2 regions of the Cryobacterium sp. GrIS_2_6 genome follow, and region 1 is predicted to be linked to the other one. Evidence: riboswitches for the same ligand, from Rfam matches in the RefSeq annotation. Region 1 holds a riboswitch; the other holds the start of a gene.

The links. A riboswitch is a leader RNA that binds a small molecule or an ion and turns the genes downstream of it on or off. The one in region 1 is predicted to bind cyclic di-GMP.
Region 2: linked by a shared signal. The riboswitch ahead of RCH22_RS18565 (EAL domain-containing protein) and the one ahead of RCH22_RS20600 (hypothetical protein) in region 1 are both predicted to bind cyclic di-GMP.

The regions. Positions count from the first base shown of each region.
Region 1 covers NZ_JAXCHP010000002.1:23,922-31,935, reverse strand. Annotated here, with positions in the region: gene RCH22_RS20615 (hypothetical protein) at 1-233, shown strand, start outside; gene RCH22_RS20610 (CsbD family protein) at 376-546, opposite strand; gene RCH22_RS20605 (hypothetical protein) at 801-965, shown strand; gene RCH22_RS20600 (hypothetical protein) at 1,357-1,644, opposite strand; cyclic di-GMP riboswitch class I at 2,034-2,107, opposite strand; gene RCH22_RS20595 (hypothetical protein) at 2,808-3,158, shown strand; gene RCH22_RS20590 (sensor domain-containing diguanylate cyclase) at 3,640-4,629, shown strand; gene RCH22_RS20585 (transglycosylase domain-containing protein) at 4,814-6,913, opposite strand; gene RCH22_RS20580 (hypothetical protein) at 7,227-7,538, opposite strand; gene RCH22_RS20575 (DUF4190 domain-containing protein) at 7,777-8,014, opposite strand, start outside.
Region 2 covers NZ_JAXCHP010000001.1:3,825,874-3,833,887, reverse strand. Annotated here, with positions in the region: gene RCH22_RS18580 (thioredoxin domain-containing protein) at 1-42, shown strand, start outside; gene RCH22_RS18575 (CHY zinc finger protein) at 53-418, shown strand; gene RCH22_RS18570 (UvrD-helicase domain-containing protein) at 452-2,692, opposite strand; cyclic di-GMP riboswitch class I at 2,814-2,887, shown strand; gene RCH22_RS18565 (EAL domain-containing protein) at 2,976-5,252, shown strand; gene RCH22_RS18560 (ATP-binding cassette domain-containing protein) at 5,370-6,143, opposite strand; gene RCH22_RS18555 (ABC transporter permease) at 6,143-7,207, opposite strand; gene RCH22_RS18550 (substrate-binding domain-containing protein) at 7,250-8,014, opposite strand, start outside.

The sequences.
Region 1 (8,014 bases):
CCGATGTCGCAATGTACGCGGCCAGTAGCAACGGCGAAGTCCAGGGCTACCCTGCTGGGCTCTTGCGCATCGATGCGAAAACAACGGCAGTGGGCCTCGCCTTGCATAGTTGCATCACCGGCGACGTGCCAGACAACGAGACGACAGAACGAGAGGGCGCGGACAAGTTTGATCCCAATCGTGTTGGCGAGTTCACCCGAGGGCCACTCAGCGCGCAGTCATTTCTTCACTGAGAAGTACGAAATGTTCGTTTCAGGGGATCAAAACCTCCCATAAACCCCGGGGCTCTGCAGGTGGCCTTGATCGGTAGCCGGTGCCCCGATACGGGCTGTTGCTGGTTGCGGGTATCGGGACCGGCCCTGAAGAGCTTCGGCTTTACTTCAGGGCGTCTTTGACGTTCTCACCGGCCTGCTTGAGACTGCCCTTAGTGTGATCGGCTTTGCCCTCTGCTTCGAGCTTGGGATTGTCGGTTACCTTCCCAACAGCTTCCTTGCCTGTGCCCACGACTTTCTCGGTCGCGTTCTTGATTTTGTCCGTACCACTCATGATCGGTTTCCTTCCGGTTCAATCGAGCTTTTTCGTAATAGTAAACCCGTCCCACGAACGAGACACGGGTGAGCGCGGGCAGGTTTCACGCCGCACCCTGAATTAACGACTCGGACTGTCACGTCACTTCGTAGATATCCGGGTCGGCCGGCGGCGATCGATCGTGTTCTGTACCGGACGGGAACGCGAGGCAGTAACGGCGGTGATATTATCGGGTCATCACGACGCATTCGTGAGATGAAAGGCACGGCATCATGAATCTCCTTCTTATTGTCATCGCCGTAGTCGCCGTGGTCTTGCTGATCACGGGCGGCTTTGTTCAGTCTCTCCAGTTCCTTCTTTGGGTGGGCATCGTTTTGGCGATCATCGCCGTGATTCTCTTTCTCGTCCGCTCCATCTCCGGACGACGTAGCGTCTAGCACCAGCTACACCCATTGCCCGTCAGGGCCGTTTTTCATGAGCCGCCTGATGAAGTGACCGCGATGCTCGTGAACGTCATCTGAGCGCATGCTCGTGTGAACTTCCAGGAGCCACCCTCATGCCTAGGCGATGGGTCGACCTATTCGGGCCAGCACCGGGCAGGTTGCAGTCCTCGTCGCTGGCGCGACAAGCTGTTGCGGTTCGGCCGGCCCGATCAAGCCATGGTCTCCAGGTCGGGACTGCACAATACGCAAAGCCAGAAGCATCTTCTGTATTAGGGGTGCCGGATTTGCGCAGTCGGAATGCCGCGCAGAAGCCGGGCACCGGTGAATCATGGGCTTCGACCAAAGATCGGTGGCGAGTGCAGTCCGGGACGCCGGCAACATCCAACTAGATGAGTGTTCTGGTTGTTTTCTCTGACAGGCTGCGGTCAATGATGGTGGATGGTGAGTTCACGAAAGACGATATCGCTCCCTCCAGACTCGGGAAGACAGTGCGCTCAACCGGGTCGAGGAATTCCATCACCTCATAGTGGCCGTGGTTCTTGTTGATGAAGCCAACCAGGCTGAGAGCATTGTTTCTGGCGATGCGGCGGTCGATGACTCTCCACTGACACCCAGACAAAGCTCGGACCTCGATGTCCTCAGAGGTGCGGGTCTGCAATCGGCCGGCGATCATGATGCTTCCTCTCCTCAATCTGCCCGTGACGATAGTGCGCCCGTCTGATCGTTTTCTGGACAGCCGATTCGGGTGCCCGTTTACAACGGCCAGAAGTCGAGGGTTCCAATGCCAGAGGTCGTTCTTGGGTTTGGGTCGAAGTGGCCTCGTGGGCGGCCGGCCCCCGTTCAGTGCGACGGTTTAGGTGTCACAGGTTGGGTTTTGGAGCTTTCTTTGTGTTTGTGTTGATCGGCCGGGCGACTGCCGGGGCGGCACCGAACCAGAGAATTCTGGTTTTGGGTTTCGTCGAGTCTTCTGGAAGGGCGGGTTGGGGCTTTTCGTGCGTCTCTGGGGCGGTGGGTTTGGCGGATCGGAGGAAGGGGAAGCTCATTTCGTGTAGGTCCTAACCATTCGGTAGGCCGGCTGGCCCGAGGGTCCCGTGCCTTTGCGACCCCGTCTCACGGCGGGTGTGCCTTGTGCGATTGACGTTCACGCCCGTCTCGCCGGCAGCTGAAAGCCACCTGATTTGAACGTAGCACCCCGGGTTTGAGGCGAGTGGCCCCCTAAAGGGGTGTGTCCTTGCCCGTGTCCTCGAGGTCATCGGCTTCAGTGCGGTCTTCGTGAGGTGGGGAAGTGCCGGCGGGAGATCGGGACTGATCTGAAGACTAGTGCTGCGCGCGAGACGCAGCAGGATCGCGCTGATCGTTTTGCTGGTGAAGCGCTGCCGGCGAGGTCGCCCGGCGACCGGGAAGCGGCGGCGTCGAGGTGGCGGACACGAACAAACAGGGACGCCCGCAGGAATGCACCGCCGCGTTTGCGTCGCGTAGGTTCCAGCTCGACCATCTAGCCACGTATGAGGACGCGATGACTCGAAACGGGGGCGGCGCGTATCTGCGGGAGCAGGCGGTCAAGCTTTTCGCCGGAGTGAATGACCGCCGGGCGCTCGGACCAGCCGCGCGCGGGCCGGGACCGCTTTTCTCACTCATCGGACGATCGTCACGCACGACGATCAAAGAAGGGCGGACATCATCGGGGCCTGATTCTCGCCTTCCGTCAAACAGCGGACGAGCGCTGGGCCAGTGGCCTCAACTCACCCTGATACGTTGGGGGGCTTGGCGCGTTTCGGTTACTTCGAACATGTCAACCCACTTTTCTAATGATTGATATGAGTTCAAGGTGTGGGTATGAGACGAATTTCGTTCAGCGGCGCCTCGTTCCTCACGGCAGATCGAATCGCCGACGCGCTTGTGAGTCTTTTGGTTGTGCTCAATAGAAAAAATAGGTCCGTGGTCGGGCTCATCCCGGTGGTATTGGTCAATGGTGCTGTCGTGACGGCAACGTTGCTCCTCGGACCGGCACATGCTCTCATTGCCGTCCCGGAGGAATCTTTGTGGCCTGAACCCGATGCTGCGGATACCGTCACGCACCTTGAGCGTCTGGGCCAGGCCGCGTCCGCAGAACAGACAGGATTTTCAGAAACGATTGCTATCCCAGATTACGGATGGAGCGACCCGGACTCGCCTGATTTCTGGTAGTGCCACACATCCGCAGCCCGAAAGTGAGGCCCGAAACTGGTCCCGTTCTCCAGTTGATGAGGACGGTTTGGTTCGCGTGGAACGGGGCCTCGGTTTTGATAGGTGTTGAAAGTTGCTCTCGCTAGAGAGGTTGGGGCCCTATTTTCGGTTGGCGTCAACATCAGCCGCGAATCGGTCTACGCGTACCTGCGAGCTGAGGGGTGAACGTGCTTGATGTCCGGTTGTGTAGATGACCTTGATCCCAACTCGGTTGGGATGACGTGGCTGAGATGCCTGATGGCGAGGTGTACCTGGCGTTGTTTCCCGTCCGCGGGGTGCGGGAGGGCGTCTTCCTGCTGCCGGGCTGGGGCCAGGTGTACCCAGAGCTGGCCCGGGTCATCCGGTGTCGTAGAATTAGGGTTCGTGAAGATCGACCAGGAGTGTCCGGGGGAGCCTCGGTGAGCCGGAGGATTTCGCCGTGACAGTGTCAGTGAAATCGCCCATGGATGACTCGGACCGATTCGATGGTGTGATCACAGGGGTGCGTGATCCGCGCCGGCTCAAGGCTGTCGCCGACGCAGACCTGCACGGGTCCTTGGCTGACCCTGATCTGGATGCGGTGGTTGCCACCTTGCGCCTGGCTTGCGCGGTACCGATGGTCGTCGTGAACATCGTCAGTGCGGACCGGCAAACCTACGCGGCGGAGGTTGGTCTCGGGGCAGAATGCACGTCAGTACCGGACGCACTGTCCTTTTGTGCGGAGGTAGTTGACACGGGTCGGGCCATGACGGTCTCCGATGCCGCTGCCCATCCCATCTACTGCCAGAACCCGATGGTACTTAGCGGCGTCATCGGTTCATACGCGGGCGTCCCGCTTATCGATAACGGCGTGGTTTTGGGTAGCGTGGCCATCTTCGACCACCATGCGCGGGTGTTCTCCGCTGACGTCCTGGACATTCTTCGTCACCAGGGGAAACTGGCTGGGTCTGTGCTCGCACTGCGCCGCTCGGCCCGCACGGACGCGCTGACCGGGTTGCCCAACCGTGCCCTTTACGGGGACCGCCTCGCGGGGGCGCTGGCCAGACTTGAGCGCAACGGCGGAATGGTCTGCGTGATGTACCTCGACATCGACGACTTCAAGATCATCAACGACACTCTCGGGCACGGTGGGGGCGACGACATCCTTATCGAGCTGGGGAGGAGACTGTCCAGCGTGTTGCGCCCCACCGATACGGTGGCGCGCTTTGGTGGGGATGAGTTCGTGATCCTCTGCGAAAACTTCGGTGGCGTCGGCGATGCCGAACAGTTGGCGGCTCGGGTCGTGGCCGCTACCGCCGAGCCATGGGATGTCCAGGGCTGGTTTATGCCTGTGCACGTGAGCATTGGATTCGCCGTGACGGATTCTGCCACAACAGAGCCATCGGCATTGCTTGGTGACGCTGACACCGCTATGTACTTGGCGAAGAAGGTTCCTGGCTCCATGTCGGTATAGGCACCCAGTCGGCGAACAGAACTACTATGGCCTCAACTCACCCTGACGTAGGGTGTGGCCGTGATCCTCACCAGCCATGACGCTGGCGGGCGCAAGGGGTGGGACCCATACCCGAACTCGCTGCGGTCTGATCGGAAGCACTGACCTGCACGGTGTCGAGCAGGTCCACTACTCGGTCCACTCCTCAGCGGGACGAGACCAAAGCATCTCCGCCGTACTTAGCGTTAGCGACGCTCATCACGGCTGGCCACATCCGGTGCCGGGCTGTGGCCGCCTGTACGGTTGCGCGAGATGCGCCCGGAGCGCGCAGGTCGTCGAAGTAGGTGGTCCGCTGGTCGGTGTCGTGCCCGGTGACGCTCATCACGCCGACGATGGTCGCGACCTTGCTGCTCGCGCCGCCCATCCAGGTGTCCTTGTTGCCGTCTGTGGTACCGGTCTTACCGATCATCGGGACCTTCGGGCTCGTGGCCGAATTGGAGGCGATTGCGGTTCCGCTGGTCATGACCTGTTGCATGGCGGTCGTCATGCCGGCCGCGACGTTGGGGTCGACCGACTGGTGGCAGTCGCTTGTCGGCGCAGGGAGCGTGGTTCCGTCGGAGCCGGTGATGTGGTCGATCACGATCGGGCTGCAGGTGGTGCCCTGGTTAGCGATGCCTGCGAAGGCGACCGCCATGCTCAGCGGTGCAACCTCGTTGGTGCCGAGCACCGCTGAGGCACCCTGCTCGAGCGGGCCGCCGTCGGCGCGGGTCACGTCGAAGGCCTCGGCCGTCTTACGGATGGCACACAGGTCGAGTTTCTTCGCCATGCCGATGAAGCCCGTGTTGATCGACCCGATCGTGGACTGCAGGGCGCTGTAGTTGGCGCCGGTCTCGGACGACGAGTCGTTCTTCGGGTTGTAGCCGGGGAAGCTCACGGTTCCGCCGGTGGCGCAGCTGTCCCGGAAAGTGCCCCAGTTCGACTTGATACGGGAGTCGACCCGCTCATTGAGGGAATGGCCCTCGGTCAACCACTCGGCGAGGGTGAACACCTTGTACATCGAGCCGGGTTGGAACCCGTGCGAACCGCCCTGGTCGACGTTGGTGTTGTAGTTGATGCCGGTGTAGTTCGCTCCGGTGGCCTGGACGGCCGGGTCCTGGCTGTAGTCCTTGTTCTGCGCCATGGCGAGCACCTTTCCGGTGCCGACACCGACGCTGACGATCACGCCACCGACGTCCCAGCCGGGGAAGGTGTCGGGAACGTTGGCCTTCATCGTGGCCTCGGCCGCCTGCTGCATGTCCAGGTCCAGGGTCGTGTACACGTTGAACCCGCCGCGACGGAAGTTGGCCATCCTGGTCGTGTCATCGGTGCCGAAGACCGGGTCGTTCTGCAGGGTGCTCACGACAAGGTCGCAGAAGAAGGCGCTGCCGCCGGCGGTCTGGCAGCCGGTCGAGGGCTCGTGGATGCTGGGCTCGATGGCCGAGGCGACCGCGGCATCGTGGTCGGCCTGGTTGATCTTGCCGTACTTGAGCATCTGGTCCAGTACGTAGTCGCGGCGGTCCTTGTTCGCGGCGTAGCCGTTCGCTGCACCGTTGGTCGCGCTGTCGGGCTGGTCGAGCTGGAACTTGACTGGGTTGTTCACGATCGCGACGAGGCTCGCCGCCTGCGGCAGCGTCAGCGTCGCCGCGGTCGAGCCGAAGTAGTACTCCGCCGCGGACTCGATGCCGTAGACGGTGCCGCCGAAGCCGGTGATGTTCAGGTACTGGCGGAGGATGTCGTCCTTCGCGTACTTCTTCTCCACGCCGATCGCGAGGCGCATCTCCTTGAGCTTGCGGTCGGGAGTGGTCGCCGTGGCCGCGTCATAACAGTCCGACTTCTTCTGCGCATCCGTGAGCACTTCGCACTTCTGCACCAGGACGTTCTTGACGTACTGCTGGGTGATCGAGGACCCACCGCGGGTGCCGCCGCCCCCAAGGGTCGAGACTAGGCCGCCGACGGTGCCCTGCAGGTCGATGCCGCCGTGGTCGTAGAACCGGGGGTCTTCACCGGAGGTCGCGGCGTCCTTGACGAACTGGTTGATCGCGTCCGAGGCGACCTCGACGCGGTTCTGGTCGTAGAACGAGGCCAGGAGATAGGGGGCACCGGTGCTCGTGGTCGCGTAGATATTGCTCTTCTGCGAGAGCTGGTCGATCTTCAGGTAGTCCGGCAGGTTCTCGAAGACGTTGATCGTGTTCGTGGCAGCCATGCCCGACAAAGCGAGAGCGGGAGTGACCGCGGCAGCAACGAGGGCACCGGCCACGGCGCTCATTGCGATAAAGCCGAGGAACCCGCCGAACCTGCCGAGCGACCCGAGGCACCGTTCCGCGGATGTCTTCGATGGTTGTTCCCGCGGCTTAGACATCTCTGGCGTCGCCACGAGCGACTCCCCAGCCTGTTAAGTGCATACAACGCACATCCCCCCAAGGTTTTCACACACGTTCCTGACCGCCCATGCGATGAGCTGGGAACCTTCCTCGATAAACCTAGATCATTAATGGGGACTGCCGTGAGTTCCATCGACTCGAAGGGGTTAGTGGTTCCAAGCTGCTTTGCGGGCCACGTATCTCGTCTTTTCGCCCAGCTCAGCGCCGGTACCGGCGGGCAGGTTCTCGGGCCACGCACTCTGTCTGAGCGTGATACTCGGCGTGGTGCTCCGCTGTCCTGATGAGGATCGACCAAGGCGAGCCGTCGAGCCTCGACAACATCGCCGCGTTTTGCCAGACGTATAGCCATAGGCCGTGCATGGCCTCGTCGACCGCGGCCGGGGTTTTCAGGTGGTGATTGCAGATCGCAAACGTCGGAACATTTAAGTGGTCGTAGATCAGGCCGAACGCGGCTTGACTTCCCGAAGCCATGCTGAGCACTAGCGTCTGCTGATCGGATGCCTCGGACACCGGCGTCACCGTAGTATTCCGGTGGGACAGTTCGCGGCAGGTGACGGGATATTGGTTGTGACCGGTCGATCTACACGCGATGCCGGCTGAGGCCTACGGCCAGAGCAGTCGCCACCGGCCCCGTCGTGCCTCACTTTCGCGGCAGAAACCACACCACATCCTGGGATGTGGCCGAAGGATGGAGCGTCCGAAACTTGAACCGCATGCGCATGCGCAATTGGGAACGGAACCGTGTTCATCAGAGGTAGAAGCGGCCCATCACGTAGAAGACAAAATCGATGAGGCCAATACACATACCCGCGATCGCTAGGCCCCGACCGCGGGCACCCGTCTGTCGTATGGTCCGGAGCGCTCGACCGGACAGTGTGGCCGCCAGCGCACCGACAAAGCCAAAAACGATTAATCCAATGCATGCGAGTACAAAACCCCAAATGGCCATCTTGCTAAATGGCCGACGCGATGCCTCAACGTTTTCC
Region 2 (8,014 bases), on a different contig from region 1:
ACCTTCGTCCAGGCCCAGGTCACCGCAGCCGCCGCGAAGTAGGCGGCAGCTGGTGCAGCCGCCGGGCCGGGCACAGCCGGGCACGACCGACCTCGAGGTGTTCGGCGAGACCGTCGACGACGAGACGCGGTGCGTTCACTACAACACGGCGGCGGATGTCGTCGCGATCCGGTTCTACTGCTGCCTCCGGTTCTACCCCTGCCACCTCTGCCACGCCGCCGCGGCCGATCATGCCGCGCGGCAGTGGCCGGTCGCGCTCTGGGCGGAGCAGGCGATCCTCTGCGGAGCCTGCCACCGCACCCTGAGTATCACCGAATACAGTGCCGCGGCACGCTGCCCGCACTGCACGGCACCCTTCAACGACGGATGCCGGGCGCACGCCCACCTCTACTTCGAGGCGCCCAGCCCCAGCCCCTGACCGGGCTGCCCTGCCCCGGTCAGCGGGCGAGGGTCAGCGGGTGAGGCCGGCGGGCAGCGCGGAGTTCAGGTCCGCGACGAGGTAGAGGCGCTGCGTCGCGCGGGTCATGGCGACGTACAGCGATCCGGCCCCGCGCTCCGAAGCGGCCACGATGCCTGCGGGATCCACGACGATCACGGCGTCGAACTCGAGGCCCTTCGCGTCGCGAGGCCCGAGGAGTGCGATCTCCCTGCCGAGCCCGAGGGCGCCAAGACCGACCCGGTCCCCGAACTCCGCCGAGAGTTCCGCCCCGACGGCCTCAAGCGCCGCATCGGCCACGATCACGGCGAGGGTGCCGCCCGCACGGAGCGCGCGCTCGCGGTGAACCGCTGCCGCGACATCCGCTTCGACGACTATCGGCCACTCGCTCGCGCGAACCGCCCGCGAGGGCGTCACAGGCAGTCCGTGCGCGATCGCCATCTCCTCGGCCGCGGTCGCGATCTGGCGGGGCGTGCGATAGTTCACGGTCAGTTCCTCGAGGCGCCAGCGCCCGGCCTCGAGGGAGGCGTCGAGGATGGGCGCGAGGGCCTCCTTCCAACTGCCGGAGGCCGAGGCGGATGCGGCCTGCGCGATATCGCCGACGACCGTGAACGACCGGCGCGGCCCCCGGCGCAGCAACAGCCGCCACTGCATCGGCGAGAGTTCCTGCGCCTCGTCGACGACGACGTGGCCGTATGTCCAGGTGCGGTCGACGGCTGCACGCTCGGCGGTCGTGGCCCGGTCGCCGAGCTCGGCGAAGTTGTCTGCAAGGGCGCGCGCGTTGACGAGACCCTTCACGTCCATGTTCGCGATTGCGAGTTCGGCATTCTCGATGTCGCGTTTGCGCTGTTCCTTCTGTTCGCGCTTCTGGGCGGCGTCGACGACGTTGTACTCGCCGAGGTGCTCGGCGGCCTCATCGAGCAGCGGGATATCGGCGATCGTGAACTCGGCGTCCCTGGCCCGGTGCAGGAGCGCCCGCTGCTCCGCACTCCAGCCCGGGGTGAGCTCGGCGAGCCATTGCGGGCGCGCGTAGAGATCCTGCACGAGTTTCTCGGGGGTGAGCGGCAGCCACGCGGTGTTGAGTGCGACGCGCACGTCCTGGGCGAGCCGCAGGTCTTCGCGCAGCATCGGCAGGTCGGACTCGTCCATCGAGGCGCCGCCCTGCTGCAACTGCCGCAGCCAGTCGCGCGCGAGCGCGCCGATCGCGGTCTTCACGAAGGTGACCCTCGCAAGGTTGTGCGGCTTGCCGCCCTCGCGCGCCTTGGCGATCGCGTTCGCCACAAGCTGCGGGGCCAGGGTGATTTTGTCGCCGTTGACCTCGAGCTGCCGGGTGCCCACCGGGATCCGCTGCCGGGAGCGCACCGCATGCGCGATGAGCGCGGCCATGAAGGCCTGGCCCTTGAGCGCCGCGACGGCGGGGACGTCCTCGCGGGTCGCCTCGACGCCCGGGTACAGCTGCCCCACGCTTGCGAGAACGACCCCGGTCTCGCCGAGCGACGGCAGCACTGCCTCGATGTACTGCAGGAACGAGCGGGACGGTCCCACGATGAGTACGCCGTTGTGCTTCAGGCGATCGCGATGCGTGTAGAGCAGGTACGCCGCACGGTGCAACGCGACGGCGGTCTTCCCCGTCCCCGGCCCGCCCTGGACGACCAGCACTCCGGCGAGGTCAGAGCGGATGATGCGGTCCTGTTCCGCCTGGATCGTCGCGACGATGTCGGGCATGTGCCCGGTGCGCTGGGCGGTCAGCGCGGCGAGCAGGGCACCCTCGCCCTGGTGCTCGGATGGGTCGCCGCCGAGGAGTTCCGCATCGAGGATCTCGTCCTCGATGCGGACGATGGTCCGCCCCTTGGACTGCAGGTGACGCCTGGCCCTGGCTCCCAGCGGGGTCGCGGCCGTCGCCTGGTAGAACGCGCTCGCCTGCGGTACCCGCCAGTCGAGCAGCATCGGCTGCAGTTCTTCGTCGCGCAACCCGACCCTGCCGATGTAACGGAACACGGAGTCGCCGCTCGCGTCGTCCGCGGCCAGTTCGAGCCGGCCGAACGCCAGCCGATCGTCGATCTCCCTCAACTGCACGATCCGGTCCTCGTAGAGGCGCGCGAAGGTGTCCCGTTCGGAGCGGGTCTGGTGATTTCCACCGACGTCGAGCAGCCGTACCGCCGTCAGCTGGTCCTCGGCCTCCCGCTGCAGCGCGTCCAGACGCGCGTACAGCGTTGCCACGTAGTTCTGTTCCCGTTCAAGCTCCAGGTCGACCACCGAAACACCCCTCAAATCCGACATTCGAGTTTACCCGACGCGGATGGGTGCTCCTTCCGGCAAGGCCCCTCGAACGCGGAGGCTAGGCTGGGCCTGTGTGAACACGCTCCCATCTATTGCGGTCTCATACAGGCACACCCGTCGAAAGGCGGGGTCGCAAAGGCACGGGACCCTTGGGTTCGCCGGCCCACACACTGACGGGACTCGGCCTCACATGACCGGCACACAGCATCCACAAACTCTTTTCTCCAGGCTCTGGAATCCATTTCGCCGCCCGGAAGGAATGACGGAGGGCACCCGGTGGCTCTTCACCTGGCTCGCGATCGCCACGCTCCTGCTCACGATCCCCGCGATCCTGGCCTCCGACACCGAGGGAGTGACCCTCATCGCCCTCACGACCGGGGCAGTCCTGATCGCCTCCTGGTCTTACGGGTTCGTCATGGGACGGGTTCCGCTCGTTCTCGACCTGATCGATTCCGTCGCCTTCGTCGCACTCGCCCTCGCGCTGCCGGATCCCGCTGCCGCACTCGGGGTCGTCTTCGGCGCCGTCTGGCTGCGCGGACTCTACGGTTCCACGACCAGGTCCCTCGTTCGCTGCACCCTCTATTCGCTTGCACTCGTCACCACGGTCCTGCTGTGGGCCCCGGTGCATGGGCCGACCGCCGTCATCTCACCCGCGACCACCCTCGGCACGATTCCGACCGTCTTCCTCACCTTCGTGATCGTGCGCCAACTGAGCATCGTTCTGCGATCCAGGGAACAGTCGATGCGCCGCGACCGCGAACTCGCGGCGACCGGCTCCCTGCTGCTCGGCGTCGTCGACGAGGCGGACATCTGGGTCATCGGCTGGGCCGCGGCCCAGGAGATCTGCGTCGCGACCCCCGGACTGCGTGTCGTCCGGGTCGTGCGCGACGGTCCCGCGCTGCGGGTCGTCGGCGCGTCGGGCGAATTCGCCGTCCTGCCCACGGAACTCCCGGCCGAGGTCATCGACACATCCAGCGGCGGCTCCACCACGGGCTCGCCCATGGCGGACCCGAGCGCACTGGATTCCGCCGTCGGCGCTCCCCTGGCCTGGGCCTGCCTCGCCTCGAACGCGCAGGCGAATGCCTGGATCTTCGTTGGCGCCCCCGGGAAGATCCCGGCGGAGGCCCTCGTCGCCGTCCGGGCGCTCTCCAACCAGGTCTCGCTGGCCCTCCGCAACAGCACGGTCCAGGAGGAGCTCACGGTCCAGGTCAGTTCGGATCCGCTCACCGGGCTCGACAACCGGGCATCCTTCATGACCAAGCTGACCGCGATCCTGTCCTCCAGCACCGACGCCGGCGGGGTGCACATCCTCTTCCTCGACCTCGACGACTTCAAGGACGTCAACGACCTGCTCGGGCACCGGGCCGGCAACGAACTCCTCATCGAGGTCGCCGAGCGGATGCGCGCCAACACCGGGCCGAAGGCCGTGTGCGCCCGGCTCGGCGGTGCCGAATTCACCGTCGTCCTGGCCGGTGTCGAGGACTCCGGCGCCCTCTCGATTGCCACCGCCCTGGGCCGTTCGATCGCCGAACCTGTGCTCCTCGAGGGGAACACCGCGCAGGTCGGCGTCAGCATCGGAATTGCTACGGCGGCCGCAGGCATCGAGATCGAAGAGCTGGTGCACCAGGCCGACGTCGCGATGTACGCGGCGAAGGCGAACGGCAAGAACCGCGTCCAGGTCTTCGAGCCTGGCCTCCTCCGCGTGGACAATCCCAGGGTCACCTTCGAATGGCAACTCGCGGCCGCGGCGGCCGCCGACGAGCTCGTCGTGCACTACCAGCCCATCCTCGACCTTCCCGGGCTGCAGTGCACCGCCGTCGAGGCCCTCGTCCGCTGGCAACACCCGGAACGCGGGCTGCTCTTCCCCGGTGACTTCATCGACATCGCCGAGCGGACCGGCGCGATCATCGGTATCGGCGCTTTCGTGATGCGTCGCGCCTGCCTCGACGCCGCGGCGTGGCGGACGGCCAATCCTGGATTCCCGTTGGCCGTGCACGTGAACGTTTCCGCCCACGAGCTCGACCGCGAGGGGTTCGTCGACTCGATCATCGGCTGCCTGGCCGACACCGGGACCCTCGCGAAGGATCTCATCATCGAACTCACCGAGACCGTCGTGCTGGATTCCCCCGCCGCGATCGGTCGCCTCCGTGCGATCGGGGCGCTCGGCGTCGGAATCGCCATCGACGACTTCGGCACGGGATATGCCTCCCTGACGTCATTGCGCGCGCTCCCCGTCGACATCGTGAAGATCGACATGAGTTTCGTCGCCGGCGCGGTGTCCAATCCCTTCGACCGCTCCGTCATCGAGGCGATCGTGCGGCTGTGCGCCCAGCTCGGCGTCGCTACGGTCGCAGAGGGCGTCGAGCGGCTTGACCAGCAACGTCTCCTCGAGGCCCTCGGCACGGGTGGGGTGCAGGGTTACCGCTATTCGCGTCCCCTGGCCGCCGCCGACCTGATCGGCTGGCTGGAGGCCAATCGCGCCGCGACGGGCGGGGCAGGAACGGACGTCGGGGGATTGCTCCGTACGAGCGTCTGAGACCAGTGCGAACGGTCTCAGGAGGCGACGACGGCCCCCGGGCGGAGCACTGCGAGTGTCTGCAGTGCGCCGCCCGGGGGCTGCTTCGTTTGATTCCCGGAGTGTCCGACCGGCGGGTCAGTCGCCCTCGACCCTGACCGTCTGAATGGTTCCGGTGAGCACACCGATCAGGCGATCCCCGTCGAATTCCGAGGTCGGGGCATCCATGACGATCTTGCCGAGCCGCAGCACGACGACCCGGTCGGTGACCTCGAGCACATGCGGCAGGGTGTGCGAGATGAAGATCACGCCGAGCCCCTTCGCCTTCGCGGCCTTGACGACATGCAGCACCTCGCCGGCCTGCCGTGCACCGAGGTGGTTGGTCGGCTCGTCGAGAATGATCACGCGGCGCGCCCACGCCACAGCGCGGCCGATCGCCACGGCCTGGCGCTGACCGCCAGAAAGCTGGGACACCGGGCGGTCGGAGGCCGGAACGGCGATCCCGACGCGCTCGAGGTCCTCGTGGGCGTCATGCTCCATCTCCTTGCGGGCCAGGAAGCCCATCGTGCCGAAGATTCCCTTGACGGTCTTTTCCCGGCCGAGGAACACGTTCTGCGACACCGTCAGGTGAGGGGCGAGCCCGGAGTCCTGGTAGAGGGTCTCGACGCCGGCCTCGAGCGCCTCCCGGGGCGAACCCCAGGTGCGCTCGACGCCGTCGAGGTAGATCTTCCCGCCGTTGGGCTGGTGAGCCCCCGAGAGGACCTTGACGAGCGTCGACTTGCCAGCGCCGTTGTCGCCGACCAGGCCGAGCACCTCGCCGGCGTGCAGCTTGAGGCTCGCACCGTCGAGAGCGACGACCGACCCGTAGCGCTTGGAGACGTTCTTGACTTCGTAGATCACTTCGCCGGTCATTATTTTCTTCCGTTCTTGCTCTGCAGCGTCTGCGCAGCGACCGCCGCGGCAATCAGGATGGCCACCACGACCTTTTTCCAGTCGGGTGCGACGCCGACCATGATCAAGCCGGACTGCACCGTGAAGAGGATGAGCGCACCGAGCACGGTGCCCCAGATCCGGCCGATGCCACCCATCAGGGATGCGCCGCCGATGACGACCGCGGCGATGGCGTCGAGCTCACGCCCGGTTCCCGATGACGGCGAGCCGGCACCGAGGCGCAGGTAGACGTACATCCCGGCGAGGCCCGCCAGGGCCCCGGAGAGCGCGTAGACCAACGTCAGGTGTCGTTCGACGTTGATGCCCGCGCCGCGGGCAGCGAAGGTGTTCGAGCCGATCGCGTAGGTGTAGAGGCCGAACCGCGCCTTGTGCAGGAACAGACCGGCGATGGTCACCACGACGATCACGACGATCAAGGCCCACGACAACGGGTTCACCTTCGGGTCCATCGCGGCGATGAGGTCGAAGTTGTTGGCCGAGCCGATGGGCTGCCCGCTCGAGATGATCACCGAGAGCCCGAGGGCTGCCCCCATCGTCGACAGGGTCGCGATGAACGGGACGATCCGGAGCTTGTTGATCAGTAAGGCGTTGGTCAGTCCCACGAGGAGCCCCACTCCCACCGACACCAGGGCGCCGATGAGGAGCGGGCCCGACGCGTCCGAGCCGGACACCGTCTGGTCGACCTTGAGGACGTTCGCCATCGTCCAGGCCGACACGACTCCGCTGAGGCCGATGATGGCCCCGACCGAGAGGTCGATTCCACCGCTGATCACGACGAAGGTCTGGCCAACTGCAATCAGGACGACCGATCCCCAGTCTGTGAGGATGTTGCTGGCGGTCAGTGCGGAGAAGAACTTGGGCTCCAGCACCGAGAAGACGACGACGAGGAGGACCATCACGCCGATCAGGATGGTGCTCTGGTTCGACGCGAGGGTGCTGATCCGCGCCGTGAGCGCGAGCGGAACCGGCTTCTGTTCCGCCGGAATGCCCGGTTTCCGCGCAGTGGTTTGATTGCTGTTGGTCATGATGACTCCCTGGCTCTTTTCGTGAAGTACGGGAAGCGTCAGTTACTTGACGTAGGTGTACTTGGCGAAGTCAGCGTCGGAGGTCTTGGAGTCGAGGACGACGTTGGGGATGACGACCTCGTGCTCGGTCGCCGTCTTGCCGGTGTTGATGAATTCGACGAGGGTCTTGATGGCCAGGCGTGCCTCGGCGGCCGGGTCCTGGGCGACAAGGGCGGTGAAGATGCCCGACTTGATCTTGGCGACGTTGTCCGGGTATGCGTCATAGCCAACGAGGCCGATCTTGCCGCTGAGGCCCTTCGACTCGAGCGCGGCAGCCGCGCCGGAAGCGTTCGTGCCGTCGATCGCGAAGATGCCGTTCAGGTCCGGGTACTTGGTCAGCCAGTTGCTCACGTTCGTGGCAGCCGTCTCAGGGTTGGACTCGGAGTAGGCGACGTCGACGATTTCCACGCCGGGGTACTTCGCGGCGACCTGGGCCTTGAAGCCGTCGAGGCGGCTCACGTTGGTCGTGGCGGTGGCGCTGGTGAGTCCGACGACGACCTTGTATGAGCCGCCGGTCTTGTAGCCGATCTGGGTCGCGAGCGCGTCAGCGGCCTTGGAACCGCCGTCGGCGTTGTCGCCGGTGATGAAGCTGACGACGTCCTTGAGGTCGGAGACGTGGGTGTCGACGTTGACGACGGGGATGCCGGCCGCTGTGGCCTTGGCCACCGAGGCCTGCAGGGCCTTCGGGTCGGTCGGGATGAGCACGAGGCCGGTGGGCTGCTGTGCGAGCACGGCGTCGACGATCGGGATCTGCGTTTCGGCGGAGTA